Regions from separate parts of the Pediococcus damnosus genome, predicted to be linked through region 2. Evidence: predicted binding sites of a transcription regulator. Region 2 holds the regulator's gene; the other holds the start of a gene.
The links. The regulator NrdR, encoded in region 2, represses ribonucleotide reductase genes. The targets are predictions, from matches to a motif close to ACACNATATATNGTGT.
Positions count from the first base shown of each region.

Region 1: a site for NrdR is predicted at 2,538-2,553, ahead of ADU73_RS01505 (deoxynucleoside kinase). Genes of this name have one in related genera too.

Region 1 is NZ_CP012294.1:299,401-310,679, reverse strand. It holds gene ADU73_RS01520 (GNAT family N-acetyltransferase) at 1-99, shown strand, start outside; gene ADU73_RS01515 (Rrf2 family transcriptional regulator) at 86-628, shown strand; lysine riboswitch at 669-853, shown strand; gene ADU73_RS01510 (amino acid permease) at 982-2,451, shown strand; gene ADU73_RS01505 (deoxynucleoside kinase) at 2,581-3,213, shown strand; gene serS (serine--tRNA ligase) at 3,493-4,770, shown strand; tRNA gene ADU73_RS01495 (tRNA-Val) at 4,876-4,948, shown strand; tRNA gene ADU73_RS01490 (tRNA-Lys) at 4,951-5,023, shown strand; tRNA gene ADU73_RS01485 (tRNA-Leu) at 5,044-5,125, shown strand; tRNA gene ADU73_RS01480 (tRNA-Thr) at 5,160-5,232, shown strand; tRNA gene ADU73_RS01475 (tRNA-Gly) at 5,253-5,324, shown strand; tRNA gene ADU73_RS01470 (tRNA-Leu) at 5,348-5,433, shown strand; tRNA gene ADU73_RS01465 (tRNA-Arg) at 5,441-5,514, shown strand; tRNA gene ADU73_RS01460 (tRNA-Pro) at 5,621-5,694, shown strand; tRNA gene ADU73_RS01455 (tRNA-Pro) at 5,763-5,836, shown strand; gene ADU73_RS01450 (CtsR family transcriptional regulator) at 6,061-6,525, shown strand; gene ADU73_RS01445 (ATP-dependent Clp protease ATP-binding subunit) at 6,546-9,032, shown strand; gene rpoB (DNA-directed RNA polymerase subunit beta) at 9,288-11,279, shown strand, end outside.
Region 2 is NZ_CP012294.1:1,810,679-1,821,957, forward strand. It holds gene polA (DNA polymerase I) at 1-2,044, shown strand, start outside; gene mutM (bifunctional DNA-formamidopyrimidine glycosylase/DNA-(apurinic or apyrimidinic site) lyase) at 2,068-2,907, shown strand; gene coaE (dephospho-CoA kinase) at 2,907-3,497, shown strand; gene nrdR (transcriptional regulator NrdR) at 3,518-4,120, shown strand; gene ADU73_RS08515 (replication initiation and membrane attachment family protein) at 4,120-5,523, shown strand; gene dnaI (primosomal protein DnaI) at 5,526-6,452, shown strand; gene ADU73_RS08525 (ISLre2 family transposase) at 6,608-7,957, shown strand; gene thrS (threonine--tRNA ligase) at 8,325-10,298, shown strand; gene infC (translation initiation factor IF-3) at 10,510-11,010, shown strand; gene rpmI (50S ribosomal protein L35) at 11,030-11,233, shown strand.

The sequences.
Region 1 (11,279 bases), 610 kb from region 2:
TTGCCAGTGAGCGTTTTGAACCCTGCACCGAAACAAGAAACTTATTATGAATTGACAGAACGAAGATTTAAAGAAGGCGGTAATTATGCAACTCACTAAAGGGTTTGAACAGGCAGCATGTATCATTGCGTTATTGTGCACGCAGGACCGGAGAATTCCATTAACGACGGCAGTTATTCATAAACGGTTAACAGGTTCGGAAACGTATCTCCGAAAGATAATGCGGAAGCTTGTGTTGGCAGGATTGGTTACTTCAATTCCAGGAAATAACGGTGGTTTTCGGCTGGCTAAAGATCCCAGCGAAATCTCATTATTAGATATTGTGGAAGCTAGTGAAGGGACCATTAAAACATATCCAGATATGGGATTCATTGAAAATATTTTTTCAGATGCCCGACCAATTGCCAAACGAGGCAAGAATGTTTTGAACAAAACGTTTCAAAATGCGGATAATTTGTGGCGAAACTATCTTAAACAACAAAGTTTAAGTGATATTCTGGTCCAAATTATGGGTGAACCAACTGTTCCCGGAATTGATTGGAATGGGTCAGACGCAGAGTTACAAGCAAATTTTTTGGAACTAAATAAAAAAATCGAAAATGCCGAATCCAATCTAAATGATGATTAGGTGTTGTCAGAGTAAGTATGCTTGTATATAATTAAATCATATCGAAAGAAGAGGTTGCCAAATTCATAAGTAACAACTCAAAGATGATAAAGCATCTATGAAGAGTTGTGAAAGGGGAGTTGGCCGAAATTTGATGGTACTTTTTCACCTTTGGGTTGGGCCCTGGTTTAACAAGTCAGGGACTGTCGTAATGTTTGTAGAACATTACGGGGCGCTATCTACGATTTGACTGAGAAATTTATCGGAAGTCTTTTTGTATGGCGATTTGTTATACAAAAGGGCTTTTTTTGTTGGTTAAAAATAAGATTGGCCGAGACCTTTTCTAATTCGAGAATCAAGGGGGAAACAGGTTTATGGCAGCAAAAGAGAATCACAGCATCGATCGCTCATTGAAAACACGACATATTTCAATGATTGCACTCGGTGGGAGTATTGGAACCGGATTGTTTGTGGCAAGTGGATCAGCAATTTCACAAGCAGGTCCTGGTGGGGCCTTATTGGCATATGTCGCAATGGGAATTATGGTCTATTTCTTGATGACCAGTTTAGGTGAAATGGCCACGTATATGCCCGTTTCAGGATCATTTGCAACGTATTCAACGAAATACGTGGATCCCGCATTGGGATTTGCGATGGGGTGGAATTATTGGTTTAACTGGGCCATTACATTGGCCGTGGATATCAGTACCGTTTCAATTGTTATGAAGTTTTGGCTACCAAATGTTCCGGGGTGGATCTGGAGTGTAGTAGCGTTAGTACTAATCTTTTCAGTAAACGCCCTCACGGTAAAAGCCTTTGGTGAAACTGAATATTGGATGGCCTTAATTAAAGTTATTACCGTTATTATTTTCCTGATTGTTGGGGTGGCAGTTATTTTTGGAATCATGGGCGGCCACGCAACCTATTTAAATAATTTCACGTATAAAAAAGCACCGTTTGTCGGTGGGATCCCTATGATTCTTAGTGTATTTGTTGTCGCTGGGTTCTCATTTCAAGGGACTGAATTAATTGGAATTACAGCTGGAGAATCAGAAACACCAGAAGAAAGTGTTCCTAAGGCCATTAACCAAGTGTTCTGGCGAATTATCTTGTTCTATATTTTGGCAATTTTTGTGATTGCCTGTATTATTCCGTATACCAGTCCTGATTTATTGGGATCTTCAGCAAGTGACGTTAAGATTAGTCCCTTTACCTTGGTCTTTCAACGCGCTGGTTTGGCTGGGGCGGCCAGTGTTATGAACGCTGTTATTTTAACATCGGTGATTTCATCGGCAAACTCGGGGATGTATGCGTCGACTAGAATGCTCTACTCACTGGCACTGGAAGGGTATGCGCCAAAAACATTTAGTTTAACCACTAACCGAGGAATTCCATTGATGGCGTTACTTGGGACTACCGTTGTTGGTGCACTTACCTTTATTTCTAGCATTGCGGGTCCACATATTTATATGTGGTTAGTTGCTGCTAGTGGTTTAACTGGATTTATCGCCTGGTTAGGAATTGCCATCTCGCATTTCCGTTTCCGTCGCGCGTTTATTAAACAGGGACATAAGGTGGAAGAGCTGCGGTATCATGCAAAATGGTTCCCGTTTGGCCCAATTTTTGCCTTTATAATCTGTATCTTAGTTATTGCTGGGCAGGATCTTCACTCATTTGCGACATTTAACTGGAAAGCAATTGGGATTAGCTACATCAGTGTGCCAATCTTTATTGTGTTGTATGTATTTTATAAAGTTAAATACCATACTCATGTGATTCCTTTGGACGAAGTTGATTTAACGCAACCTGATTTTATTTTAAAGGCTCGAAAAGCTAAGAAATAAGTGTATAATTCAAGATGCTGTAATAAAAATAAACTAGGCTAATCGGGGAATTTTTAAACTATATATTGTTTTTGAATCTGTTCATGCTACAATATATAGTATTAAAAGATGAATAAAGGGGTATTTCGAATGATTGCATTGTCAGGTCCAATTGGAGCAGGGAAAACAACGTTAACGGAAATTTTATCACGACATTTAGGTACAAAAGGTTATTATGAATCAGTTGATGACAACCAAATCTTGCCGCTTTTTTATAAAGATCCCAAGCGCTATGCGTTTTTGCTGCAAATTTACTTTTTGAATCGTCGTTTAGATGGAATCAAAGAAGCTTTTCAAACTAAAAATAGTGTGATGGATCGTTCAATTTATGAAGATTCACTTCTTTTTCATTTAAATGCCGATTTAGGCCGCGCAACCAAGACAGAAGTACAAATTTATGATTCTTTGTTAACCAATATGATGGAAGAATTACCAGAAACTCATTACAAAAAGAATCCCGATTTATTGATTGATATTAATATTTCGTTTGACACGATGTTGACACGGATTAAAAAACGCGGTCGTTCCTATGAACAAATTGATAATGACCCAAGTTTGTATGAGTATTATCAAGATTTGAACCAACGCTATGTTGAGTGGTATGACAATTATAATGAAAGTCCCAAGATTCAGATCGATGGGGATCAGTTTGATTTTGTTGAGGATCCTAAGGCTCGCGACAAAGTCATTCAAATTGTGGATAAAAAAATTGCCGAGATTTAGTTGTTTGTTGACCTATTTTCGGGTATGATGGGATTAAATAATAAACGTAAAGCCTTTTTTAAGTAGATTTAAAGCGAGATAGAATTAGTGAAAGCTATCAATCGAAACTCCGATAGGCTCAAACGGGTGAGCAATTTCACACGGCTGCGGTCGTTAACCATAATTGAGGGTGCTGGTAACAGCAAACTTGGGTGGTACCGCGAAATAAAGTCTTTTCGTCCCAATTGATGGGATGAGAAGGCTTTTTATTATGCAATTAAAACTAGGGAGGTTTTAGTCATGTTAGATTTAAAAGAAATTCGAAATAATACAGATTATGTTAAGGAACGTTTAGGAACAAGAGGAATTGATCCAAAAGATATTGATAAGCTTTTAAAAATGGATCAACAACGGCGCAATTTAATTGTTGAAAGTGAAAACTTGAAGAAAACGAGAAATGAAGTTTCAGATCAAATTTCTCAATTGAAACGTAATAAAGAAGACGCCAACGATAAAATTATGGAAATGCGTAAAGTCGGTGGTGAGATTAAAGAACTGGACCAGCGTTTGCAGGCCTTAACTGAAGAAGTTCAGAATGCAGCCGCTCATTTGCCAAATATTCCTAACAAATCAGTTCCAATTAGTTTGACAGAAGAAGGTAGTGTTGAACTTCGTAAAGTGGGAACTCCACGCAAATTTGCCTTTACACCTAAGGCTCACTGGGAAATTGGTGAGAAGCTGGGCATTTTAGATTTTGAACGAGCAGCTAAAGTTTCGGGGAGCCGATTTGTTTATTACGTTGGGCTGGGTGCAAGACTTGAACGGGCTGTGTATAACTTTTTCTTAGATCAAAATGTTAAAGCGGGTTATACCGAAATGATCACACCATACATGGTTAATGAAGAATCTATGTTTGGCACTGGTCAATTTCCTAAGTTTAAGGAAACTCATGCAGGATATGAAATTCAAGACAGTGATTTAACCTTAATTCCTACTGCAGAAGTTCCACTAGTTAACTTTCACCGTAACGAAATTTTAGATGCCGATGCGCTGCCAATTAATGAAACGGCCTTATCACCAGCCTTCCGTTCAGAAGCGGGAAGTGCGGGTCGAGATACCCGAGGGTTAATCCGGATGCATCAGTTTAATAAAGTAGAAATGGTAAAATTCACTAAACCTGAAGATTCATGGGATGAGCTCGAAAAATTAACGAATCAGGCCGAAAGTTTATTGAAGCTTTTGAAATTGCCATATCATGTGATTACTTTAACAACCAGTGATATGAGTTTTACGGCTGCAATGACGCATGACTTAGAAGTTTGGATTCCTGCTCAAAATATGTATCGGGAAATTTCAAGTTGCTCAAACTGTACAGATTTCCAAGCCCGTCGTGCCAAAATTAGATATCGGGATGATGATGGTAAATTACAGTACGTGCACACGCTGAATGGTTCTGGTTTAGCAGTTGGCCGTACCGTAGCAGCTATTTTAGAAAATTATCAAAATGAGGATGGCTCAGTGACGATTCCTGAAGTCCTAATTCCATATATGGGTGGTTTAACAAAAATCACTAAGTAAAACCTAGGGATCGTTTAATTGATTAATAATTTTTTTGCGACAACTATAAAATGTTATTGACAATTAGTGGGCGTCAATGATAATATTATGTAGTTGTCGTGTGATGGAGGATTAGCTCAGTTGGGAGAGCGTCTGCCTTACAAGCAGAGGGTCACAGGTTCGAGCCCTGTATCCTCCATTGAGCCGTTAGCTCAGTTGGTAGAGCATCTGACTTTTAATCAGAGGGTCGACAGTTCGAGACTGTCACGGCTCATTTACAAATATATAAGCATTGCGGGCGTGGCGGAATTGGCAGACGCGCAAGATTTAGGTTCTTGTATCGAAAGATGTAAGGGTTCGAGTCCCTTCGCCCGCACTTCTAATTAATAACTTTTATTAATTATTGATTAGCCGACTTAGCTCAGTTGGCAGAGCATCTGTTTTGTAAACAGGGGGTCGGAGGTTCGAATCCTCTAGTCGGCATTCACCAATTTAATAGCTTTGCGGAAGTAGTTCAGTGGTAGAACATCACCTTGCCATGGTGGGGGTCGCGAGTTCGAATCTCGTCTTCCGCTTTGTAGGTTTAACTACAAGCATTGCCGGGGTGGCGGAATTGGCAGACGCACAGGACTTAAAATCCTGCGGTCAGTGATGACCGTACCGGTTCGATCCCGGTCCTCGGCATTAATAAGCACCCATAGCGCAATTGGATAGAGTGTCTGACTACGAATCAGAAGGTTGTAGGTTCGACTCCTACTGGGTGCATCAATATTATGGAAGCTTGCTGGTTTAGAATCAGTAGACTGAATAAGTTTAAAATGCCAACTGTAACTTTTACATGTTGGCATTTTAATTAGATTGATAATATGAGCGGGAAGTAGCTCAGCTTGGTAGAGCACCTGGTTTGGGACCAGGGGGTCGCAGGTTCGAATCCTGTCTTCCCGATTAAGCACTTGAACGGTGGAAAAGGTGCCCTGACGTTAAAACTAACCACTTAAAGTTATTTACCAAAACGGGAAGTAGCTCAGCTTGGTAGAGCACCACGTTCGGGACGTGGGGGTCGCAGGTTCAAATCCTGTTTTCCCGATAATGGATAATAAGAAAGTCGTGAGATCATTTGATTTCGCGATTTTTTATTATCCATTTTTTGGATTTAAAAAGTTTTTAGGGGCAGACTGAATTAGATTGCAATCAAAATTTACAGTTAAAGAGACCCAATCCCGCGAGAAAGTTAAAAAACTTTGCTTTTTTATGAGAGTTTCGTATAATGAAAGTCAACATTAGTCAGAGATGTAAGAAAGGGTGTGCGAGATGAGTCAAAATATTTCCGATATCATTGAAAAATATTTAAAACAAATTTTAGCTGATTCAGAGGAAATTGAGATTCGGCGCTCGGAAATCGCTGACTTGTTTGATGTTGTACCCTCACAGATTAATTACGTAATTAAAACTCGTTTTACGATTCAAAATGGTTATGTAGTAGAAAGCAAGCGCGGTGGCGGTGGCTATATTCGGATTGAAAAAGTCAAATTACTTGATGATTTGGATGTTTTAGATACACTTATTCAAGTCATTGGTGACTCCATCAATCAGCGTGATGCAATTTCGATTGTAAAAAGTTTATATGAAGACGACGTAATTGATAAACGGGAAGGCAATTTGGTTTTGGCAGCGATTGATAAGAAAACGTTAGCGATGAGCGATCGTGATGAAGAAGATCAGTTACGAGCAAGAATTTTGATTGCAGTTTTAAATCGTTTACGGTATGAAAGCTAAAAAGAAAGTAGGGTGTTAGCGTGGATAACTTATTTACACCAAGTGCAAAAAACGTATTGGCTATTTCTCAGGAACAAGCTAAACGTTTTAAACATCAAGCAGTAGGAACGGAACATTTATTGTTGGCCCTAGCGATAGAAAAAAATGGGATTGCTTATAAAGTCTTTCAACAGTTTTCAGTTACCGAAACAGATATTGTGGAAGAAATTGAACGTTTTACTGGATATGGGACATTAAAAAATATGGGCGCTAATGATTATTTACCTTATTCACCAAAGGCCAAAGAAGTTTTGGCGCTGGCTGGTGATGAGGCTAAACGATTAGGCGCTGCTAAAATTGGTACTGAGCATTTATTGCTGGCACTTTTGAGTGATGAAAATATTTTATCATCAAGAATCTTAATTAGTCTAGATATGGATCTTGCTCAAACGCGCAAGGTTATTTTACGCAAACTTGGTGTTAGTGCTTCAGCGCAATTACGGCAAAACCAGGCTCAAACACGGCGCGGCGCTAGTAAGCCACAAGGGACACCAACCCTTGATTCCGTTGCCCGTAATATGACACAAATGGCTCAAGAAGGTAAAATTGATCCCGTGGTTGGCCGTGATAAAGAGGTTAAACGGGTCATTCAGATTTTAAGTCGGCGTACAAAGAATAATCCTGTGTTAATTGGCGAACCCGGAGTGGGGAAGACCGCAATTGCAGAGGGGCTTGCGCAACGAATGATTGATGGTGATGTCCCTGAAGATCTTGCTAGTAAGCGATTAATGGCGCTTGACATGGGTTCACTTGTGGCAGGCACAAAATATCGTGGTGAGTTTGAAGATCGGCTGAAAAAAGTAATTGACGAAATTCATGAAGATGGGCACGTTGTCTTGTTTATTGATGAATTGCACACGTTGATCGGAGCCGGTGGGGCTGAAGGCGCAATTGATGCTTCTAATATTTTGAAACCTGCGTTAGCACGTGGTGAGTTGCAAACAATTGGGGCAACAACCCTTAATGAATATCAAAAATATATTGAGACCGATGCCGCTTTAGAACGACGGTTTGCTAAAGTTGAGGTTGATGAGCCTACTGCAGAAGAATCAGTTCAGATTTTGCGCGGGTTACGACCTAAATATGAAGAGCATCATCACGTAGAGATTACGGATGAGGCAATTAAACAAGCTGTTTCATTGTCAAATCGATATATTAGTGATCGCTTTTTACCTGACAAAGCAATCGATTTAATGGACGAAGCTGCCGCAAAAGTTAGAATTGATCACATGGGAAAAAGTCAGAAATCAAGTTCAGAAACTAAGTTACAGGATTTGACAAATGAAAAAGAAGCTGCCATTGAGGTTCAAGACTTTGAAAAAGCTCAGCAAATCAGAATTAAAGAAGAAAAGCTGCGTAGCAAGATCGAAAAGGCTCAGGCAGCCGACCAAACAGATGACAAAAAGCCTAAGTATCAATTAAAGGAAACAGCTGAAGACATTGCGCAAGTTGTTTCAGAGTGGACGGGAGTACCGTTGACGCAATTGCAAAAGACTGAAAGTGACCGATTAGTTAATCTGGAATCTATTCTGCATAAACGAGTCATTGGACAAGACGAAGCAGTTTCGGCGGTTTCAAGAGCAATTAGACGGGCTCGAAGTGGCCTAAAAGATCCGGGTCGTCCCATTGGTTCTTTCATGTTTTTAGGACCAACTGGGGTTGGAAAGACCGAACTGGCCAAAGCATTGGCTGAGGCGATGTTTGGTTCTGAAGACAACATGATTCGAATTGATATGTCGGAATATATGGAACGTTATAGTACGAGTCGTTTGATCGGATCCGCACCTGGTTATGTTGGGTACGATGAAGGTGGTCAGCTGACTGAACGAGTTCGTCAAAAGCCGTATTCCGTAGTTCTATTTGATGAAGTTGAAAAGGCTCATCCAGATGTGTTCAACATTCTTTTACAGGTATTAGATGATGGCTATTTGACTGATTCTAAAGGACACAAAGTTGATTTTCGAAATACAATTCTGATTATGACGTCAAATTTGGGAGCAACTGCGCTCAGAGATGAGAAATCGGTTGGTTTTGGTGCGAAAGATGCAAGTCAAGACTATGCTGCAATGTCATCTAAAATTCGAGAAGTTCTCAAGCAAAGTTTCCGTCCAGAATTTTTAAATCGAATTGACGAAACAATTATTTTCCATTCATTGACTCGCCCTCAACTCCATCGCATTGTAAAATTGATGTCGCGACAAATTCTTAAACGAGTTGCGGACCAGGGGATGACCGTTAAGATTACACCGGCTGCGATTGATGTCGTTGCGAAAGCTGGATTTGATCCAGAATACGGTGCCCGTCCAATCCGACGAGCTTTCCAAACACAAGTCGAAGATAAGTTAAGTGAATTGATGCTTTCTGGACAGGCTAAGATTGGTGATAATATCACGGTTGGTGCGCGTCAGGGTAAAATTCAAGTTGTTGTGAAAAATCCTAAGGTGGATTCGAAGCAACCAACTGCATAATTGAATAAACAGACGCAGTTAAATAGTTGACATTCTTAAGCAAAATAGGTATGATTAACTTTGTTTGTAACTGTGAATGAAATGAAGTGCTGCGATCTATTGTCCGTGGTATTTCTTATAAAGAAGCAAAAATAGCTATCAGAAAAATGAGCTATTTTTGGTTTTTTTTTGCCAAAAAACAGTACAATTTGCTAAATGTAATCAAATTGTAATATGAATTGGCCGTTTGCGGAATATTTTAGAGAGGTGAATAACTTGGCAGGACATTTGGTAAAATACGGTAAACACCGGACTCGTAGAAGTTACGCACGAATTAAAGAAGTGCTAGAGCTTCCTAACCTGATTGAGATTCAGAGTAATTCATACCAATGGTTTCTTGATGAAGGATTAAAGGATATGTTCGATGACATTATGCCCATCGATGACTTTGCTGGAAATCTTTCTTTGGAATATGTGGATTATCAATTACTAGAACCAAAGTATACAGAGACCGAAGCACGTGAACATGAGGCAAATTATTCAGCGCCTTTGCATGTAACTTTACGTTTAACTAACCACGAAACTGGCGAAATCAAATCTCAAGATGTTTTCTTTGGTGACTTACCATTAATGACAGAGCAAGGTACTTTCATTATTAATGGTGCAGAACGGGTTATTGTTTCTCAGTTAGTTCGTTCTCCTGGTGTTTATTACACTAAGACTGCTGATAAAAATGGTCGGGATGTATATGGAACCACGGTTATTCCTAATCGAGGTGCTTGGTTAGAGTACGAAACAGATGCAAAAAAAATTGCATATGTTCGAATTGATCGAACTCGTAAAATTCCAATGACTGAGTTGGTCCGAGCACTTGGTTTTGGTTCAGATGAAGAAATTGTGGATATGTTGGGCGAGACTGATGGTCTTGACAATACTTTAGACAAAGATGTGCATAAAAATGCTGAGGATTCTCGTGTTGAAGAAGCCTTAAAGGATGTTTATGAACGTTTACGTCCAGGTGAGCCTAAGACTGCTGATAGTTCACGTAGCCTTTTAACAGCTCGTTTCTTTGATCCAAAGCGTTATGATATGGCTCCTGTTGGTCGTTACAAGGTTAACAAGAAGTTAAGTTTGAAGACCCGTTTGATTGGCCAGACTTTGGCTGAAACTTTAGCAGATCCAGATACTGGAGAAGTTATTGCTCAAAAGGGAACCGTTGTAACTAAAGATGTTATGAAGGATTTAGCTCCTTATTTAGATAAAAAAGACTTTAAGGCTGTCACATATACACCTTCTACGGAAGCAGTTGTGACAGATCCAATGACCGTCCAATCGATTAAGATTGTCAATCCTAATGATCCAGAACGTGAGTTGACGATGATTGGTAATGACAACATTGATCTTAAACTCAAACACATTACTCCTGCAGATATCATTTCAACAATTAACTACTTCTTCTTATTACAAGAGGGTGTTGGTTCTACAGATGATATTGACCATTTGGGTAATCGTCGAATTCGTTCAGTTGGTGAACTTCTTCAAAACCAATTCAGAATTGGTCTTTCACGAATGGAACGAGTTGTTCGTGAACGGATGTCAATTCAAGATGCCAATACGGTTACACCACAACAATTGATTAATATTCGTCCAGTTGTGGCTTCCATTAAGGAATTCTTTGGGTCATCTCAATTATCACAATTCATGGATCAAACTAATCCATTGGGTGAACTTACGCATAAGCGTCGTCTTTCTGCCCTTGGTCCTGGTGGTTTAACTCGTGATCGTGCTGGATATGAAGTTCGTGATGTGCATTACACGCATTATGGTCGGATGTGTCCAATTGAAACCCCTGAAGGTCCAAATATTGGATTGATCAATAGTTTGGCTAGTTACGCGAAGATTAACAAGTATGGTTTTATTGAAACCCCTTATCGTCGTGTTTCATGGACGACCCATGCGGTTACCAATAAAATTGATTACTTGACTGCTGATGAAGAAGATCAATTTGTTATTGCTCAGGCTAACTCACCATTAAATGATGATGGTTCGTTTGTGGATAATGTGGTTATGGCTCGTCATGAAAGTGATAATATCGAAATCAACATTGATAGTGTTGATTACATGGATGTTTCACCAAAACAAGTAGTTGCAGTCGCAACTGCCTGCATTCCTTTCTTGGAAAATGATGATTCTAACCGTGCTTTGATGGGTGCTAATATGCAGCGTCAGGCGGTACCTTTGTTAGATCCTCATGCCCCATTAGTTGGT
Region 2 (11,279 bases):
CAAATTATTGCAAAAGTATGATTCGGTCGAGGGTGTCTATGAACATGTAGACGAAATGAAAACCTCAAAAATGAAAGAACATTTGATTGCAGATCGCGATAATGCTTTTTTAAGTAAGAAACTAGCTACAATAAATCGGGATGCACCGATTAAAATTTCTTTGGCGGATCTTGAATATACAGGAAAAAATTCTGCAACGTTAGTAGATTTCTATGAACGGATGAATTTTCAATCTTTTTTAAAACAAATTCGATCAACTGAGGGCTTTGAAACAACCCAGACTCTTAAAGAGATTGCCTATACAGAGCTAACTACTGATAATTTGAGTGAAGTGACCCAATTAAAAGGAGAAATGGCCTTTTATTTGGAGATGCCTGAAAAAAATTATCATGTATCAGATTTCGTTGGTTTTGGAATTGGTAGTGATGATAAATGGTATGTTTCAAGAAATGTAGATTTACTAACTAGTGAGACGTTTAAAAGGATTTTCACAGATACGCAAAATAAGGTAAATGTGTTTGATCTTAAGCGAACGTATGTGGGATTGAACCGACTAGGAGTATCTTTTACAAATGGTGAAAATGATATACTTTTAGAATCCTATTTATTGGATACGAATGATAATTCTAATGATCTTGGTGCTTTAGCTCATCGCCATGGATATCAGGATATCCAAACGGATGAAGAGGTTTACGGAACTGGTGTAAAACGACATATTCCAGACGATGATACTGTGTTTTTAACTCATTTAGCATCCAAACTTCGGGCCATTCAACAATTGGTACCGCAACTAAAAACAGAGCTTGAACAAAATAAGCAGATTCAATTGTATACGGACATTGAGTTACCAATTGCCCTGGTCCTTTCAAAAATGGAAATTGCTGGAGTTCGAGTGGATACGGATCGGTTGGAACAAATGGAAAGTGAGTTCACAGAACGACTTACTGAAATTGAACAAACCATCTATAACGAAGCCGGTGAGGAATTTAACATTAAATCTACCAAACAGCTTGGTTCGATTCTTTTTGAAAAATTGGGTCTTCCTAGTTCTAAAAAGACCAAGACTGGCTATTCCACAGCAGTTAGTGTTTTGGAGGGGTTAAGAGGTCAGGCTCCAATTATTGATAACATCTTAATTTATCGGCAAATCTCTAAAATTCAATCGACTTATGTGAAAGGGCTTCTAAAAGTTGTCCATTCTTCGGATCAAAAGGTACACACGACTTATTTGCAAACTTTGACGCAAACTGGTCGTTTGTCATCGATTGATCCTAATCTTCAAAATATTCCGATTCGGTTAGAGGAAGGACGAAAGATTCGCCAAGCATTTATTCCAAGTGCAGATAATGCACAGATTTTTTCATCTGATTATTCTCAAATTGAATTACGAGTTTTGGCGCACATTACAGGTGATAAAAATCTCCAAGCAGCCTTTAAAAATGATGAGGATATTCACGCTAGTACAGCTGTAAGAATCTTTGGGCTAAAGGATGCTTCAGAAGTTACACCGAATATTCGGCGGCAAGCAAAAGCAGTTAACTTCGGGATTGTTTATGGAATTAGTGATTACGGTTTATCACAGAATATCGGCATTTCACGAAAACAGGCGAAAACTTTTATTGATACCTATTTCCAGGAATATCCAGGTGTTAAAACTTTTATGGATCAAATTGTAGAAACGGCCAGAAAACAAGGGTATGTAGAAACAATTGCTCGTCGTCGGCGCTATTTACCGGATATTAATTCAAGCAATCATAATCAGCGTTCTTTTGCTGAAAGAACGGCCATGAATACACCAATTCAGGGCAGTGCAGCAGATATCATTAAAATTGCAATGATTCGCATGCAAAATGAGTTGGAAAAGCGCCAACTTAAGACAAAAATGTTATTACAGGTTCATGATGAATTGATTTTTGAAGTTCCAGATGATGAATTATCTCTAATTAAGAAATTAGTTCCAAGTATCATGGATTCTGCAGTGAAATTGGATGTGCCTTTGAAGGTTGAAAGTGCGTTTGGTAAAAGTTGGTATGATGCCAAATAACAAATGAATAAGAAGGAATTATTATGCCTGAATTGCCAGAAGTTGAAACAGTAAAACGTGGATTAGAAGCATTAGTTGTGGGGAAAAAAATCAAAAAGATTGATGTATATTATCCTAAGATGGTTTTGCCAAACGAAAGTGAGTTTATCAAAGCATTGACCGGGAAAACAATTCTTGGGATTGACCGCCGCGGAAAATATCTTCTTTTTCATTTTAATGATCAGCAATCCATGGTATCCCATTTACGTATGGAAGGTAAGTATTCTGTTCATTCGCATGAAGTGCCCTTGAATAAGCACGATCATGTGGTTTTCGAGTTTACAGATGGAACCGAATTACGTTACAACGATACAAGAAAGTTTGGGCGCATGGTTTTGGTACCAACGGGCGAAGAATATACTGTTGCAGGACTTAAAACGATTGGCCCAGAACCAACCCCAGAAACTCTAAGTGTTGATTATCTGGTAGAAACAATGAAAAAGCATCATAAATCAATAAAATCTTTTCTTTTAGATCAGAATATGATTGCTGGGCTAGGAAATATTTATTGTGATGAAGTACTTTGGTTAGCTAAAATTCATCCATTGCAACCAACGAATACAGTGCCGCTTGGTAAAATTGTGACATTAAGGCAAAAAATATTTGATGAACTTACGTTGGCCATCAAGGCAAAGGGTACAACTGTTTTCTCTTACTTAGATGCGAGCGGGCATGCAGGCAGTTTCCAAAATCAGCTACATGTTTATCAACGAACGGGAAAGCCCTGTGAGCGTTGTGGTACACCGATTGAGCGAATTAAGGTAGCTCAAAGAGGAACCCATTTTTGCCCATTTTGTCAAAAGCTGATCAAGGATGATGAATAATGACAGTGATTTTAGGGCTAACTGGTAGTATTGCTACTGGAAAGTCGACGGTTAGTGCTTATTTAAAAGAACTGGGATATCCAATTGTTGATGCTGATCAGGTTGCGCGCGATGTTGTGCAGCCTGAAACTGCGGTTGCCAATCAATTACGAACGACTTTTGGAGACGTGATTTTTGACAATTTAACACTTAATCGCAAACGTCTGGGAAAAATTGTGTTCGCTGATGCTACACAATTGGAGAAGCTGAATGCAATCATCCAACCAGCCATCAGAGTGGCAATTATCCAGTCATTAAAAAAAGAACAGACCGCAAACCTGGTTGTTTTAGATGCACCACTTCTTTTAGAACAAGGATATCAACAACTTGTTGATAAAATTATGGTTGTGAAAAGTGATCCTACAAGCCAACTTGATCGATTGATGCGACGGGATGGTTTTTCGAAGCAAGAAGCACAAAAACGAATTGCAACACAATGGTCACAAGAAAAGAAGTTGGGGTTCGCTGATATCGTGATCGATAATAGCGGGTCTATTGAAGAAACACGCCAGCAAGTGTTAAAATGGCTTGACAATAGTAAGTTACGTTAGCAAGTGGAGGTAGAATGCCCATGAGATGTCCACACTGTCATCACAATGGTTCTCAAGTGGTAGATAGCCGTCCAACAGATGATGGACGTGTGATCCGGCGCAGAAGAGAATGTGAAGCATGCGGTTTTAGATTTACAACGTTTGAACGAATTGAAGCGTCACCTTTACTGGTGATTAAGAAAAATGGTACACGGGAAGAGTTTAACCGAGATAAACTTCTTCGCGGGCTTATTCGATCTGCTGAAAAACGACCTGTCGGCATGGATGAAATGACTAAAATTGTGGATAAAGTCGAAAACAAAGTACGATCTTTAGGTGAAAATGAAGTTTCCAGTCAAATTATTGGTGAATATGTCATGAATTTGTTGGCTAAAGTTGATGAAGTTGCCTATATTCGGTTTGCTAGTGTTTATCGTCAGTTTAAGGATATGAATGTATTTATGTCGGAATTGAAAGACATGATGGCAAAGGAAAAAGCTATCAAAAAGGATGCTAAAGATACCACAGATAAGGACGTTAAAGATAAAAACAAAAGTACTAAAGGTACCACAAACAAAGATGTTAAAGGTAAAATTAAAGATACTAAAGGTACTCCAGATAAAGATGATGGTGGCGAGTCATAATGAATGAGGGATGGGCTAATTTAAGTCCCAAAGATGGTTTTCTAGTTACTCAAAAAAATTATTTGAGCGATTTTGACCAAAAAGTACTTACTTTTTTGTATCAACCAATTATTTGTGCAAGGGCTTTTAGTTTATTTTTGACCTTATGGACGGAGCTAAGTCCAACACAAATTCGTTCAGAAAGAAAATCACATTTAGAATTACTTGATCTTCTTAATTGTGATTTACCTAATTTTTATCTGAGTCGACAAAAGTTAGAGGGCATTGGTTTACTTAAATCCTATGAAGGGCAAGACAATCTTGGCCGTTATTTTGTGTACCAATTAATTAGACCAGTTTCACCAAATGTCTTCTTTAAAGATGACTTATTAAGTAGTTTACTCCTTGAAGCAATTGGTGAAAATCGCTTTAAAGAACTTGCAAAGCAGTTTAAGTTACCCCAAATTGATACAAAAAATTTAAAGGATGTTTCCACAGATTTTTTAACGGCTTTTCATATTTCGGATAGCACAATTAAAGAACCTGATTCTTTAATTCGAGAGACGCAAGCTGAATTTAAGCAAGCTAGCTCACAAGAAGATGCTCAGCCCATTAGTTTAAGTACGGATCATTTTGATTTTAAATTATTAAAAGATTTGCTTAGTCATAGTTTTACTGATTGGAATTCGGTTGATCAGGCGCAAAGACTGATCTTAAGCGAACACCTTTTGTACGGGATTGATGAAGTTGAAATGAGTCGCCAGATTGGACAAGCTACCGATTTGGTTACGAATCAGTTAAAACCTAAGAAGTTGCAACAACAAATTTCTAAAAGCTTTACAAGTCAAACTGCTCATAAGGAAAGTTATGCAACTAGTCCTGCCAGCACAGAGCCTAAATCTGTACCAGAAAAAAAGACTTCTGAAGAAAAACTAACTGAGGAAGACAAACAATTAATTAAGGCTGCCAAAGCCTATGCACCTGCAACCTATTTAGAAAATTTAAAAATGGCTATTCATGGCGGATACGTTACTTATGGAGAAAGACAGATTCTTAAAGATTTAATCGATCGAAATCTTTTTCCTGTAAGTGTGATAAATATTTTGATTTCGTATATTGTAATTGATCAAGGAGCTACCACGTTGCCTAGTAAATTAGTAGATACCATGGTCAATAGCTGGAGCAGGGCACACGTAGCCACACCGGAAGATGCTATTTTACAAATCAAGAAATTTGCTAATGAAAAAACAACCGCACGGAAAGCTAAAACAACTTCACGAAAAGTGGTTGAAAAAGAAACTTTACCAGATTGGGCCAAAAGTGATGCACCAGCAGTCAAACCAACAACGGTCAAAAAAAGTGATCAAGAACTTTTGAACCGCCGCTTAAAAGAGTTACGTAAACAAAATAAGGAGGAAGACTAGCCATGGAAAATATACGTGAGGTTTTAAAAGGGCTCATGAGTAAACATCAATTAGACACTAAATTTCAAGACTTAATGACTCCAGTTTACGAAGATGCGGATGTTCTTAGCTTCTGTGAAGCACACAAAAATGAATTGTCAGCTGATGGTGTGGCGCGATCTGCATCAAAGCTCTATGAGTATGTCCAAGAGCGTGATAAATATAAGCGAAACGAACCAACTTTAATGCCAGGTTATCAACCAATTTTAATCGTGAACAATCATATGATTGAAGTGTCTTACCGTCCCAGTAAAAAGCTTTTGGCAAGCGAAAAACAACAAGCCTTTAATATGCGGGTAAAAGCTGTAAATATGCCTAAAATGATTAAAAAGGCGCGTTTTGATGACTTCTTTCCGGACCAAGACCGACAGTCAGCGCTGACTGCAGCATTGAATTTTACCCAAGCTTATGAATCAGAGCCGCATCAATTTCATAAGGGTCTTTATTTAACGGGTAGCTTTGGGGTAGGGAAAACTTATCTTTTAGGCGCTATTGCCAATGAATTAGCTGCTCAGGGGTTTGAGTCTACGTTAGTACATTTTCCAAGTTTTGCGGTTGAAATGAAAAATGCGATCGGCGAAAATAATTTGGCAGAAAAATTAACGCTAGTTAAAAAGGCACCAATTCTGATGTTAGATGACGTAGGTGCAGATTCAATGTCTAGTTGGGTCAGGGATGAAGTGCTTGGGGTTATTCTAGAGTATCGGATGCAAAACGAATTACCAACATTTTTCAGTTCTAATTTTTCCATGGCACAATTAGAAACAGAACATTTACAAATTAATCAGCGGGGAGAATCAGAGCCATTGAAGGCAAAACGCTTAATGGAACGCATTAAGTTTCTAGCAACTGAGGTGACAATGGTGGGAGTCAACCGGCGTCAAAATTAAATCTATAGCTTGAAAAGTAAAAATTTGATGGTTAGTGTAAGGTTTTCCTAGATGGTCAATAAAATTCTAGGAATATTCATTTTGAGTTGAATATATAGAAAAAGACCTGTAGCCTTTTAATCGACGAAGATTAAAGGAAAGGATACAGGTCTTTCATGTATATTTTAGCAGATTTTATTGAATCATTGGGAAATTTAGACAGTTTATTTGATTTAGAGGAGCAGGTAATTCTTCATCTTAGGAAGTCATTCCAGCTGGTTGTAGCTGAATATCTGAGGCAATTAGATGAAACACTCGTTCCATCAATTCCGGCAGAAAATACATTCATTAATCGACAGGCCAGAACAATTGAGTTTATGTTTGGCGCCGTGAATTTTGAAAGAAGATGTTATCTTCGACCCAATGGAAGTTATTACTTCCCGTTGGAAGAAAGAAAAAGAATTTCACCTTATTTTAAAAGTGTCGTTGCCAAAATTGGGCAAACGACAACGATGAGAAATACGGCCGCAATGATCAATCTGGCAAGTCAGACGGATATTAGTGCCTGGTCAGTAGACCGAATTATCAGAGACATGGCAGATACCGTGAAGACAGAAGAAAAATCGTCCGAAGAGAAACTAGTTAAGAAACGAAAAGTTGAAAACTTAGTGGTTGAAGGCGATGCCTTTGAGATACACAAAATTAATCGACGAAGACAAGACGTCCACCATTACATTGTTTTTGAATCAGGATTAGATGGAACAAGATCAAACAAAGTTGAGTTTGTTGGTATCAATCAAAAAAAGGTTCAAAAACGAGTAACTGACTACATTGAGAAGTATTATAAAATCAGTGAAATGACCGTGTTTACAGCAAGTGATGGTGGCCCAGGGTATAACCCGAAAAGTATGCGAGAAATAGTTCCGAGTGCTCAAAGAGTTGAATTTACTATCGATCGGTATCACTTTGTCAAAAAGATTAAACAAACCTTTGGTTTATTTAATCCATTGGTTGATAAGGCCGTTAAGAGCGTTAGCCTGTATGATCAGAATCAGTTAAACGTTATTTTAGATACATTTGAGTCGCAAATTAAAACTGATAAGGAACTTGAGAGCCTAAGGGTCCTAAGACAATATTTGGCAAGAAATTGGCAGTTTATAAAGTCTCCACACGATCGTGGCTTCATGAGGGTCGGCAAATTGGGATCCGTTGAAAGCTCACACAGAGCGTACACGTATCGAATGAAAAAGCAAGGCAAAGTATGGTCCGAAAAGGGCCTTGAGGCTATGTTGAAATTAATTGAAGCTCGGGTAAACGGTAAGCTAGATAAATACTTACGTGGTGGTTTAAGAAAGTTACAAGAGCTAACGATTGAGATCGCTACGGAATCATTGAAGACGTTGAGTCCAGCTCAGCTGAGCAACAAGCACCATTCTAAGCATATTGGAGTTCTTTCAGGTAAAATACCAGTTGATGCCCCAACAAGTAGCCCTATCGGAGCAATGGCAAAAATATTTTCAAACTAATTATTGTGTATAAATATTTGGTTGATTATAAGGCACCTAGGAAAACTTGACACATACATTTGATGAGAGGTTATTGACTTTTTTTGAGAATGTGGTTTAATTAATCTTGAAATCAAAGAAAAGACAAGATTGTTAATTGTTTCATTTCAGGGAATGGTAGCTATAGCTGGAAGCTACCTAATGGACGTTAGTGATTACCACTTTTCTGAGCCTGATGGAAATATCAGGACGGATTGTTCCCGTTATCGAACCCATGAGATGCAGAGTAATCTGTAATTTTGGGTGGAACCGCGTGAATAACGTCCCGAATACATTAATTGTATTCGGGATTTTTTTATCCAAAAAAATTAGAAAGAAGCGAAGAAACATGGCAGATATTGAAGTTACATTAGCTGATGGCGCAAAACGATCTGTGGAAAATGGATCAAGTGTTTTAGAAGTTGCAAAGGCAATTAGTACGAGTTTGGCAAAAAAGGCCGTTGCTGGAAAAGTAAACGATAAGATTGTTTCTTTGAACCAAATTTTGGATGAAGATGTCAAATTAGAAATCGTCACAAAGGATTCTGAAGAAGGACTGCAAGTTGTTTGGAATACTGGTGCAATTGTTTTAGAAGCAGCCGTTCAATCAATTTATCCTGACATTCATTTTGGAACAAAGGGCAATGTGGAACATGGATTTTATTGTGACACCGACAATGGTGCTGAACAAATAAGTGTAGACAGTTTGCCAGCTATTGAAGACAAAATGTCTGAATTGATTAAGGCACAAATACCGCTTAAACAGGAATTGATTTCTGAAAATGATGCCCTTAAAATTGTTGATGGCGATCCTTATCAGGCAAAATTAGTTCATGCAAATGCCAAAGATGGCAAAATTAGTGCTTATAATATTGCGGACATGACAATTTTAAGCAATGCTGCGGTGTTAGAGAATACAAAAGATGTTAAGGTCTTTAAATTATTATCAGTTGCTGGTGCTTATTGGGAAGGCAAATCAAGTAACCCCATGTTACAACGGATTTATGGAACTGCCTTTTTCAAACAAAAGGAACTGGATGCTGAGTTATCCCGTCAACGAGAAGCACATGATCGTGATCACCGTGTAATTGGAAATAATCTAGATCTCTTCTTCGTGGATCCTAAAGTGGGAGCCGGACTTCCTTACTGGATGCCAAAGGGTGCCACAATTCGACGCACAATTGAACGTTATATTATTGATAAAGAAGTTGCCAATGGATATCAACATGTGTATACACCAGTTTTAATGAACTTAGATGCTTATAAAACTTCTGGTCACTGGGAGCATTATCGTGAAGATATGTTTCCACCAATGGACATGGGCGATGGTGAGATGTTGGAATTGCGTCCGATGAATTGTCCTTCACATATTCAAATTTACAAACATCATATTCGTTCATATCGTGAATTACCAATTCGAATTGCTGAATTAGGAATGATGCATCGTTATGAGAAGTCAGGTGCACTTTCTGGATTACAACGAGTTCGTGAAATGACTTTAAATGATGGGCATACTTTCGTAGCTCCAGATCAAATTCAAGATGAATTTAAGAAGATTCTTAAATTGATGGTGGATGTTTATGATGATTTTGATATTACAGATTACACGTTCCGTTTGAGTTATCGTGATCCTAAGAATACAAAGAAGTATTTTGATGATGATGCAATGTGGAATAAATCACAAGCAATGTTGAAAGCTGCTATGGATGACCTTGGTCTTAAGTATGTAGAGGCTGAAGGAGAAGCTGCTTTCTATGGTCCAAAGCTGGATGTTCAGACAAAGACAGCCCTTGGTAATGAAGAAACACTTTCTACTATCCAATTAGATTTCATGTTACCAGAAAGATTTGATTTGCACTATGTTGGGGCCGATGGTGAAGAGCATCGTCCAGTGATGATCCACCGTGGCTTAGTATCAACAATGGAACGTTTCACAGCTTATCTAACAGAAATCTACAAAGGTGCTTTCCCAACTTGGTTGGCTCCAAAACAAGTTACAATTATTCCGGTTAATCAGAAACTTCATGGCGATTATGCAGAAAAACTCCGTCAGAAGATGGCTGACAAGAAGATTCGGGTTAATGTAGATAAGCGTAATGAGAAAATGGGCTACAAGATTCGTGAAGCACAGACACAAAAGATACCTTATGTATTAGTTGTGGGTGACCAAGAGTTAGCAAATGGTTCTGTTAGCGTTCGTAAGTATGGTCAAAAAGAATCTGAAAGCGAAAATAACAATATGTTTATTGATAGTTTAATTGCAGAAATTCAGAATTATAGTCGAACGGGAGATTCTTCAAAGAATGATGAGTTACTCAAGTAGGTTGTTTGACAGGGCAGGCTGTTTCTGGTAAACTTATGAAGTTGAGAAATTAAGCAGAGGCACCCGCTTCTCGCCTTAGTGATTGAATCGCTGGGCTAAAACGATGAAAAGACTAGTTAATAGTCTGACTGGCGGGGTGTGTATGCACCTCGTCTTTTTCTGCATTTTTCTTAAAATAATTTGGAGGTGAACTGCCATAGCTGTTGATATGATGGTTAACAACGGTATTCGTGCCCGTGAAGTACGATTAATTGGTGATGATGGCACTCAATTGGGTGTAAAGTCGAAACAAGAAGCGTTAGATTTAGCAGATCGAGCAGAACTTGATTTGGTATTAGTTTCTCCGAAAGCTAAACCGCCAGTTGCCAAGATCATGGATTATGGAAAATATCGTTTCGAACTACAAAAGAAACAACGTGAAGCTCGTAAGCGACAAAAGACAATCAGTATCAAAGAGGTTCGTCTAAGCCCTACAATCGATACGAATGATTTTAATACAAAGCTTAAGAATGCTAAAAAATTCTTGGCAAAAGGTGATAAAGTCCGAGTTTCGATTCGTTTTAAGGGTCGTGCAATTACGCATAAGGAAATTGGTCGTGAAGTGCTAAATCGGATGGCTAAAGCAGCATCTGATGTTGCTACAATCGAACAGTATCCTAAAATGGATGGACGAAGCATGTTTTTGATGCTGGCGCCAATTTCAGAAAAGTAAAAAGTAGGAGGAACAGATTATGCCAAAAATGAAGACAAATCGTGCAGCAGCAAAACGTTTTAAACGGACTGGTAATGGTGGCTTCAAGAGTGCCAACGCCTACACGAGTCACCGATTCCATGGAAAAACGAAGAAACAACGTCGTCAATTACGTGGATTAAGCATGATGGATCATACGAGCGTTAAACGTTATCGTAAGATGCTAGCTCCAATCAATAAGTAATTTAATTAATTTAAAGAATATCATGCTGGGTGACCAGTTCTAGGAG